DNA from 3 places in the Brevibacillus parabrevis genome. Region 3 is predicted to be linked to each of the others. Evidence: riboswitches for the same ligand, from Rfam matches in the RefSeq annotation. Region 3 holds a riboswitch; each other region holds the start of a gene.

Region 1 (3,275 bases), 2.8 Mb from region 3:
GCGAGACCAAATATTGTCCCATGTCGCGCGCGAGGCTTTTTTGCTCGACAAGGTAGGCCATTTCCCCCAAAAAGGCTGCCATCCGTCGGCTTCCTTCTCCGTTGACCTGAATCGGAGCCGCTCCGTAATTCAGCTCGTGCTCCGCAAATCCCCATGCTTCTCCCGGCCCCAAGAGCAGGTAGCCGTCTTTTTGGTCTTCGTGCCTGGCTTCCACTCCGGTGTCCACTGCCAACCAGACCGTATCCTGGTTGGCGGAGCTGATGTAGCGGGAGATTCGCTCATAATACTGCTCGTACGTCAAAAAATCAGCAAAAGAGACAGCCAACTGGGCAACGGTTCCTTCGGGGAGCTTCTCCAAAGTCGTCCAGGCTGGCGTGCGCCAATGCGCCAGTTCGTCTGCGTCCGGTTTTTGCCCGCTTTGAAGCGGATAGCGGAAAAACAGCTTTTGCTCCCTCACTCCGTTGGTCCATTGCGGCTTGGCGTTGACGTTCCACAACACGTTGGTGCTTTCAAAGCGGCCTGCGTTTTTGATGTCCGCCCCTACTCGCTCGCGAAGCTCCATCTGGATGCTGCCGTACAGCAGTCCCACCTGCGCGCCGCTGCTGCCCACGCTGACACCCGGCTGCGTAAAATTGACCATGTCCTTCGCTACCCGGTGCAGATCATCGTGCATCGACGACCCTACCCATCCGTTGACGCCCAGAAATACCACGCCAATTACAAACGGGATGGCAAAAGCGTACACGGAACTGAGCAAGCGATTTTTCCATTTTCCCCGCCGGACAATCGCCCTCTGCTTCGCTTCGGAAAGCTGGCTGTGCCCGCCCTCGTCCAGCGCGTCGAGTTCCCGTGGTTGCTGCTCTCCTTCTTCGCCCAGCAAAAGCCGCTCCAGCCGCTCTGCGCATGCCTCATCGGCTGCCAGCTCCTCGCCAAGCCGCTTTGCTTCTTCCCCTGTCAGTTCCCCTCTCAAATAAGCGAGCAGCTTTTGCTCGCGATCATGACCGTTTTGGTGCGTCATGGCCCTTCCTCCTTCCACAGCTTCCGCATCTTTTGCCGACCGCGAAACAGCGAGCGTTTGACGTCCGCCAGTTCGATCTCCAACACCTCTGCCATTTCCGCGTAGGAAAATTGCATGGCTGACAGCAAAATGACCTGTCGTTGCTTGGGCGGCAATTGCTCCAGATGCGCATATGCCTCTTTCCACAATTCCTGAGCGACCAACAGTTCCGCCGGGTCGCTCGCGGATGCGTCCGGTCGTTCCGGCATCTTTTCCATGTAGTCGACCGGGCGGCGCTTTTGCTTGCGGTGCCAATCGATAAAAGCGTGGTAAGCGACCTTGAACAGCCATGGCCTGACCTTTTCGCCGCGGTAGTCTTCCAGGGAGGCATACGCCCGGAAAAAAACCTCCTGCGTCAAGTCCTCCGCATGCCTGGTATCGCGTGTCAGCCGGAAAAGGTAGCGGTATATGTCGTTTACGTGCATCTGGTACACATACTCCAAGCCTACTTTCCCAATGCCTCCACATCCCTTCTTTACGTACCACGCCCTCTAGCGAAAAAAGTTTCACTTCCGGCCGCTTTTTCCCTCTCTACAGAGAGCACATTCCGGCAAAAAACAAAGATTGACTACGGACAACAGAAGTCATATCATGGGTGTAGCACACACGGCTGACTGGCCTGTGAACCACATAACTCTTATCGCGAGCTGGCTGAGGGACTGGCCCTATGATGCCCGGCAACCGGCGCTATTTTTTTCTTGAATAGCGAAACGGTGCTAATTCCAACGGATAAGAGTCGGTACGAGAAGCGGCATTGTTGCGTCTTCTTTCCCGACTACTGACCCGAGAGATGAGAGGAGACGAGACGTTTTTATAGTCGACAACCGCCTCCCCGCTCTGGGGAGGCTTTTTTACATGCCCGAAAGCTTCACGAAACTTTTCAAGCTGCCCAAGGAGGACTAGCATGAGTGATCAACGCATCCTCGTCACTTATTTGACGCAAGCCAAAGACTTACACAAAAAAGCAGCCGCCATCGCCGTTGGCATGACGGTCGGCTCCTGGACGGATTTGCCCGCAGCGAAGCAAGCTGAGCTGGCCCCTTATCTCGGGGAAGCCGTGAGCGCTACGCCGCTTGAGACATTGGAAAACGGCGAGACGCGCGGACTGATCACCGTCAGTTACCCGACGCGCAATTTTACGCACGACATTCCTTCGCTTTTGACCGGAATCTTCGGGAAACTGTCCATGGACGGAAAAATCAAGCTGGTGGACATCACTTTCCCTGAGTCGTTTCTACAAGCTTTTCCCGGACCAAAGTTCGGCATTGACGGACTGCGCGGACGTTTGGATGCACAAAACCGCCCGCTGTTGATGAGCATTTTCAAATCTTGCCTCGGTCTTCCGTTCGAAGATTTGAAGACGCAATTCCGGGCACAGGCGCTCGGTGGCGTCGATCTGGTCAAAGATGACGAAATCTTCTTCGCAGACGATCGCGCGCCGTTTTTGGAGCGTATCCGCGCCTTCAAGGAGATCGCGCAGGAGACAGAAGCGCAAACTGGCAAGCCTGTCCTCTACGCGGCCAACCTGACTGGCCCGATCAACGAGCTGAACGAAAAAGCAAAGCGTGCCGTGGAAGCTGGCGCAGATTGCCTGCTGTTCAACGTCCTCGCTTTTGGCTTCGATGCCTTGCACCGCCTGGCAGCCGATCCGGACGTCAACATCCCGATCATGGCCCACCCCGCTCTCGCTGGCGCTTACTATCCGTCGCCTGATTACGGGATCGCCACTCCGCTTTTGCTCGGCACCCTGATGCGAATTGCCGGAGCAGACCTGGTGCTGTTCCCGTCGCCATACGGCAACGTCGCCCTGGACAAAACAGAAGCGCTGCAACTGGCGACCAACTTGACCACTCCGCTGGAAGGCGTGCGCCGCTCGTTCCCGGTTCCATCAGCCGGCATCCATCCGGGACTCGTCCCGCAGCTTTATGCGGATTTCGGTCTGGACCAAATCGTCAATGCTGGCGGCGGCATTCACGGACATCCGGGCGGCGCTACCGCAGGGGCCAAAGCGTTCGTCGATGCAATCGCAGCAGTCACGGCTGGACACACCCTGGGAGAAGCGGCGAACCAATCGCCTGAACTGGCGGCAGCCCTGGAGAAATGGGGTGGCGCACGATGAGCAAAAAGCTCGTGCTGTTCTGCGATTTTGACGGAACCATTACGGAAAAAGACAACATCGTCGCGATTGTAAAAAAATTCGCTCCCCCTGAGTGGGAAG
Region 2 (3,275 bases), 1.8 Mb from region 3:
AAAGGTATGGTGTTGTAGGAAAACCTATACCTTGCTCACGGCAACAGCTGCTTCCAAAGCTTGCTTCAAATCGCCGATGATGTCTTCGATCGCCTCTGTTCCGACAGACAGACGGATCAATCCGGGAGTTACTCCTGCCGTTAATTGTTCCGCTTCGTTCATTTGCTGGTGCGTCGTGCTCGCCGGATGGATAACGAGCGACTTGGAGTCGCCTACGTTTGCCAAATGAGAGAAGAGCTTTACGGATTCGATCAATGTTTTGCCTGCTTGCACGCCGCCGCGGATGCCGAAGGTGAGGATGGCGCCAGCGCCTTTTGGCAAATATTTTTGCGCGAGTGCGTAGTTGGCGTCGCCTTCAAGACCTGGGTAGCTGACCCATTCCACTGCCGGATGCTCGGCGAGGAATTTCGCTACCGCGAGTGCGTTTTGGCTGTGGCGCTCCATGCGCAGGTGGAGTGTCTCCAGACCTTGCAGGAACAGGAAAGAGTTGATAGGAGCTACGGCAGCGCCGATGTCGCGTTGCAGTTGCACGCGCGCTTTGATGATGTAGGCGAGCGGGCCGACTGCTTCTGTATAAACGACTCCGTGATAGCTTGGGTCTGGCGTCGTCAGACCAGGGAATTTGCCGTTGTTCCAGTCGAATTTGCCGGAATCTACGATAATGCCGCCAATCGCCGTGCCGTGTCCGCCGATGAATTTGGTCGTGGAGTGAACGACGATGTCAGCTCCGTGCTCGAACGGACGGGTCAGGATTGGCGAAGCGAATGTATTGTCGACAATCAGCGGCACGCCGTTTTCGTGCGCGATGTCCGCAATTGCCTGCAAGTCGGCCACGTCGATGCGAGGGTTGCCGATCGTCTCGCAAAAGAGCGCCTTGGTATTATCGTTGATGAACGCGCGGAAGTTGTCCGGATTGGACTGATCCACAAAGTGTACTTTGATGCCCAGGCGTGGCAGCGTATGGGCAAAAAGGTTGTACGTCCCGCCATACAAACTGCTAGATGCGACAATCTCGTCGCCCGCTTGCGCAATATTCAAAATCGAGAAGGTGATGGCTGCCTGACCGGAAGAGGTTGCCAGCGCACCTACGCCGCCTTCGAGCAGAGCGACGCGCTTTTCAAATGCGTCTTGGGTCGGATTCATGATGCGCGTATAAATGTTGCCGAACTCTTTCAAAGCAAACAGGTTGGCAGCATGCTCCGTGTCACGGAAGACGTAGGAAGTCGTTTGGTAGATCGGAACCGCGCGCGAGCCTGTTACCGGGTCTACCTCCTGTCCGCCGTGTACGGCGAGCGTTTCCGGTTTCCATTGTTGTTGGTCAGACATGATCATCTCTCCTTTTTATATGGGGGTAAGGAAATAAAAAAACGGAGCGTTCTCCTGAGTAGAAGAAGGCTCCGGCTATGCACGGGTGTGCGTTCATCTCTCAGAATCTATGGATTCTGCAGGAATTAGCACCGCGCAAGACTCGCTTGCTGGTTGCCGGGTTTCATAGGGCCTGTCCCTCCACCGCTCTTGATGAAAATGTAGCTTTCAGTTGTTGTCATAATTGTATGAAAAACCATACTTCGCTGTCAACATCAAATGATTAAGTTATCGGGGTGGATTTTGTGGATTTTAAAGATTTACCCGTTCATGCTGTTGCCCATAAGATCCAGAGAGCCTGTCTGGTAAGCTCTGTTTACATGGTTTGTATGAGGGTTTCCTTCATCTGAAACCAAATGAGTTGCCTTACGAGATTGTTTTCCTTTTTTGGCATACAAGAGGACCGCAGCCAGAGTGCAAACAGCCAAAATTCCAAGGACATACATCATAGAAATAACTCCCCCTCACGCTAAGCTTCATCAATTATCAGCGTTCTTTTTCATGAACTGGCAGACATGGTTTTTTACTTGTAATTTTATAATTTTATGGTCATTTTTGTAAATTCTTTGAACTTGCAAGCAACCGAGCCTTGCTGTCACAAAATTGCCCCTATATCTCGGCGCTTTCGCAGCTCCCGCCGTTAGAAAACGCCTGGGGCCTATGATATGATGGAAATGGCAGAAAACGACTAAACGATTGTACATATAGGAGGAAAAAACGCGATGAGCCATGGCGTGAAGGAAATTACACCACAAGAGCTGCTGGAAAAGCTCGCGGCAAAAGAACAGCTTCAGGTGATTGATGTACGCGAGGTGGAGGAGTGGAACGAAGGCCATATCAAAGAGGCCAAGCTGATTCCGCTCGGCTTTTTGCCGCATCGCACCGACGAGCTGGACAAAGACATTCCGGTCATCATGGTGTGCCGAAGCGGCGCACGCAGCCACCGGGCAACTGAATATTTGTGTGAGCTTGGCTTTGACGCTGCCAATATGGTTGGCGGAATGCTGGCATGGCCTGGGGAAAAAGAAGTCTAGAAAGACAGAGAAAATGTGCGCTGCTCGCCGCTGCAAGCAAAGCGGGATGGCGCATGAGATGTGCAGGGGAGGCAGGAAATCGTGAGTGAAGGAGCACAGCAACAAGGGTCAGCGTTGCAGCGCCATTGGTTTACGGTGCTGGCAGGCTTGATTATCCTTGCGATTGTAGGTGTGTTCGGCTACAAATACTTGGCAAAAGATCCGATTCCGGTGATGAAGCCGATCGCGGACTTTTCGTTGGACAACAGTGACGGAACTTCCTATACGTTCTCGCAAGGCAAAGGCAAGGTGCGCCTTGTCGAGTTCATGTTTACCAATTGCCCTGATATTTGCCCGGCAACGACGTACAACATGTCCAAGCTTCAGGATCAGTTGAAGGAGAAAAAGCTGTTCGGCGACAAGGTTGAGTTTGTCTCGATCACCTTCGACCCCGACTTTGATACGGCTGAGGTTTTGCAGCAGTATGCAGCGAAGTTCAAGGCTGATCAAAGCGGCTGGAAGTTTTTGCGCGGAGATGCCCAGGCGGTGGAAAAAGTAACGAAAGACTTCGGGATCGCGGTACTGAAGCAGCCTGATGGTTCCTTTGCCCACACCGCACGCATGTTCCTCGTCGACGGTGACGGCAACATGCGCCGTGCTTACGGCATGGCGGCGGACATGGACATGGAGCAAATGATGAAAGAAATGGAACAGCTCGCTGACTAGACTCAGACGGTTTCTTCGTACGTGATGTTCACGACTCGTTCCGTTTGGTTTTCAAATTCAATATGCACAAGAAGCGCCCACCTGCGATTGCCCTGCTGGAGCAAGAGCTTGAACGTCTCCTCTGACGTGGTGGGCGTTTTTGCTATGCGCCCGACATGCAAATAGTCTACG
Region 3 (3,275 bases):
TGATTGGTACATTGATGCGCATAGCGGCAAGATCAACTACGGTACGGGAAACAACGGCTTTGCCTACGATCAGCTGCAGCGGGAGCAGCCGCAGGCAGATGCGTTCGAGACACACGAACAGCCTGTCATCGTGCGTACGAAGGAAGAGGCGAAGGCGCTTTTGCAAACGGAATTTGGCGTCAACGTCGAAGGCATGTCCTATCGGGAATCCGTAGATGATCACCAAAAGAACAAATCATTCAACTGGGCAGATAGCAAAGACCGCTGGCATGAAGTGACGATCGACGCGAAGACGAGCCAGGTAGTTGGGTTGCGCGTTCCCCGCACAAATACGCAAGTGACCGTGAAGCGCGAACAGGCCGAGCAGGCAGCCGTGTTCTTTTTGGCCAAATACGCCGATCCGGGCGTAAAAGAAGTGCAGCTTGCACAAGTGATGGAACCTGGCGCAGCCAATCCGGTTTCGTCAGGCAACTGGGTATTCCGCTATGTCATGAGCAAGGATGGGATTCCGGTGTTGGACAAGGGGCCAGATGCCGCTTACGAGGTGTCGGTAGACCCTTCGACCGGGAAGGTAAACAGCTTCCGGAATTGGCGAGAGACTCACAAGTTGATAGAGCTTCCTTCGTCAGCCGAGGTCGTTTCCAAACAAAAGGCTGCCGAGTCGTTTTTGCGCGTCATGCCACTCAGGCTTGTTTACCTGTTAAAAGATCAGGAAAACGATTGGCTGGATCGTCCGAGACTCGCGTACATTCCGTGGAGCGAGGAAGAGCTGGCAAGCAGTTTCATTACCATCGATGCCAAAAGCGGCGAGGCTGTAATCGAGCCGTAAGGACAAGAAAAAGAGGCTATCCCGCAAGCCAGCTGGAAGGCGGGGGGATAGCCTCTTCTTGTCATTTACCTAGCAGTCGTCACACGAACACCCAACAATGACCAGCAGGATAAACAGTACGAGCACCAGTGCGAAGCAGTCTCCAAAGATGCCATTTCCGCAGTAAGATGTACTCACGTTTGTTCCCCCTCCTTTCCGTTATGCTACAGTCTATACACGATCGCACAGATTGGCGTGGGCGGATGCCCGGTAAGCACAAAAATGGGCGCAGTCGGGGAGAAAAGCAGTAAATAATAGACAAATTCTCAATTGACGTAGACAGGACGCGGTGTTAAGATACTGTCAAACATGAAACCTGAAAGTCAAAAATGAATACCATGGTACAACTCTTATCAAGAGAGGCAGAGGGACTGGCCTGATGAAGCCTCGGCAACCGGTTAAAATCCGGTGCCAATTCCAGCAAAGCTACGGCTTTGAAAGATGAGAGGATGGTTCAGGCGCAATTGTATCCGCGGACAAATCCTCTTCTTTCAAAGAAGAGGATTTTTTTGTGCAAAAAAACTGCCGAGAATAAACGCCGCAAGGGAGAAAAGGAGTACGTCAATGAAACCCACTTTTCGCGAACAGCTTTCCCGGAAAATTCTGATTCTGGACGGTGCGATGGGCACGATGCTGCAACAGGCGAACTTGACCGCCGATGATTTTGGCGGCGAAGCCTACGATGGTTGCAACGAGCTTTTGAACTTGACGCGACCAGACGTCATTCGATCCATCCACGAAAAATATTTGGAGGCGGGAGCGGACATCGTCGAGACGAATACATTCGGAGCCACCTCCGTCGTGTTGGCCGAGTACGATGTCGCCGACAAGGATTTGGAGTTAAACATCGCTGCGGCCCGTCTGGCGAAGGAAGCCGTAGATGCCTATAGCACAACCGAGTGGCCGCGATACGTGGCAGGGGCAATGGGACCGACGACGAAAACGCTCGCTTTGACAGGCGGCGTCACCTTCGAGGAGCTGGTGGAGTCCTACTATCGTCAGGCAAAAGGACTGATCATTGGCGGAGCCGACGTGCTGCTGCTGGAAACATCGCAGGATACGCTGAACGTCAAGGCGGGGGGAATCGGCATCCGCAAAGCGTTCGCAGAGCTGGATGTGGAGTTGCCCGTCATGCTGTCCGGGACGATTGAACCGATGGGCACGACTCTTGCCGGTCAAAACATCGAGGCGTTTTATATCTCGCTTGAGCATTTGAAGCCCGTGTCCGTTGGGCTGAACTGTGCGACCGGTCCCGAGTTCATGCGCGACCATCTGCGCACGCTGTCCGGACTGGCTCAATGCGGAGTGAGCTGTTACCCCAATGCGGGCTTGCCGGATGAAAACGGACATTACCATGAGACGCCGCAAGGGCTTGCGACAAAAATGCGCGCTTTTGCGGAACAAGGCTGGCTGAACGTGGCGGGCGGCTGCTGCGGAACGACGCCCGACCATATCAGGGCGATGGCAGAAGCATTGAAAGACTGCAAGCCACGTCAGGCTGTCGATCAGGCTGTCAGCGCGGTATCCGGCATCGAAGTCGTGTACGTGGAAGATGACAGTCGCCCGCTGTTGGTAGGGGAGCGCACAAACGTCATCGGTTCGAAAAAATTCCGCGACTTGATCGCCGCAGGCCAATACGAGGAAGCGTCAGATATCGCCCGGGCACAAGTAAAACGCGGCGCTCACGTCATCGATATTTGTTTGGCTGACCCGGATCGGGATGAATACGCCGATATGGAAAAATTCCTGCAATTCGTCGTGAAAAAGGTCAAGGCTCCGCTGATGATCGACTCGACGGATGCAAAAGTAATGGAGCTGGGCCTGCGCTATTCCCAGGGAAAAGCGATTCTCAACTCGATCAACCTGGAAGACGGCCTGGAGCGCTTTGAAGAAGTAGCGCCGCTGATCAAAAAGTTCGGAGCGGCTGTAGTCGTCGGAACGATCGAGGAAGCGGGCATGGCTGTCACGCGCGAGAAGAAGCTGGAAGTGGCGAAGCGCTCGTACGATATTTTGGTCAACCAGTACGGAATTGCCCCGCAAGACATCATTTTCGACCCGCTGGTGTTCCCGGTCGGTACAGGGGATGAGCAGTACATCGGTTCCGCCAAGGAGACGGTTGAGGGGATTCGCCTCATTAAAGAAGCGATGCCGCTGTGCAAAACGATTCTCGGGGTCAGCAACGTGTCTTTCGGGCTGCCAGCAGCGGGCCGCGAAGTGCTCAACGCCGTGTTTTTGTACCACACGACGGTTGCCGGACTCGATTTTGCCATCGTCAATACAGAAAAGCTGGAGCGCTACGCGTCGATTCCCGAGGATGAGCGCAAGCTGGCGGAAGCGCTGCTGTTCGAGACAAACGACGAAACACTGGCTGCATTCACCGAATTTTACCGCCAGAAGAAAAAAGAAG

Evidence for each region. A riboswitch is a leader RNA that binds a small molecule or an ion and turns the genes downstream of it on or off. The one in region 3 is predicted to bind S-adenosylmethionine.
Region 1: linked by a shared signal. The riboswitch ahead of IRJ17_RS09310 (2,3-diketo-5-methylthiopentyl-1-phosphate enolase) and the one ahead of metH (methionine synthase) in region 3 are both predicted to bind S-adenosylmethionine.
Region 2: linked by a shared signal. The riboswitch ahead of IRJ17_RS01840 (homocysteine synthase) and the one ahead of metH (methionine synthase) in region 3 are both predicted to bind S-adenosylmethionine.

Annotation. Positions count from the first base shown of each region.
Region 1 is NZ_CP064090.1:1,960,354-1,963,628, reverse strand. Features, by position in the region: gene IRJ17_RS09320 (anti-sigma factor) at 1-1,018, opposite strand, end outside; gene IRJ17_RS09315 (sigma-70 family RNA polymerase sigma factor) at 1,015-1,491, opposite strand; SAM riboswitch class I at 1,692-1,793, shown strand; gene IRJ17_RS09310 (2,3-diketo-5-methylthiopentyl-1-phosphate enolase) at 1,962-3,176, shown strand; gene IRJ17_RS09305 (2-hydroxy-3-keto-5-methylthiopentenyl-1-phosphate phosphatase) at 3,173-3,275, shown strand, end outside.
Region 2 is NZ_CP064090.1:397,790-401,064, reverse strand. Features, by position in the region: gene IRJ17_RS01840 (homocysteine synthase) at 25-1,326, opposite strand; SAM riboswitch class I at 1,417-1,525, opposite strand; gene IRJ17_RS01835 (rhodanese-like domain-containing protein) at 2,088-2,399, shown strand; gene IRJ17_RS01830 (SCO family protein) at 2,481-3,104, shown strand; gene IRJ17_RS01825 (YqzG/YhdC family protein) at 3,107-3,275, opposite strand, start outside.
Region 3 is NZ_CP064090.1:4,724,243-4,727,517, reverse strand. Features, by position in the region: gene IRJ17_RS21650 (YcdB/YcdC domain-containing protein) at 1-829, shown strand, start outside; gene IRJ17_RS21645 (YjcZ family sporulation protein) at 899-1,006, opposite strand; SAM riboswitch class I at 1,216-1,316, shown strand; gene metH (methionine synthase) at 1,433-3,275, shown strand, end outside.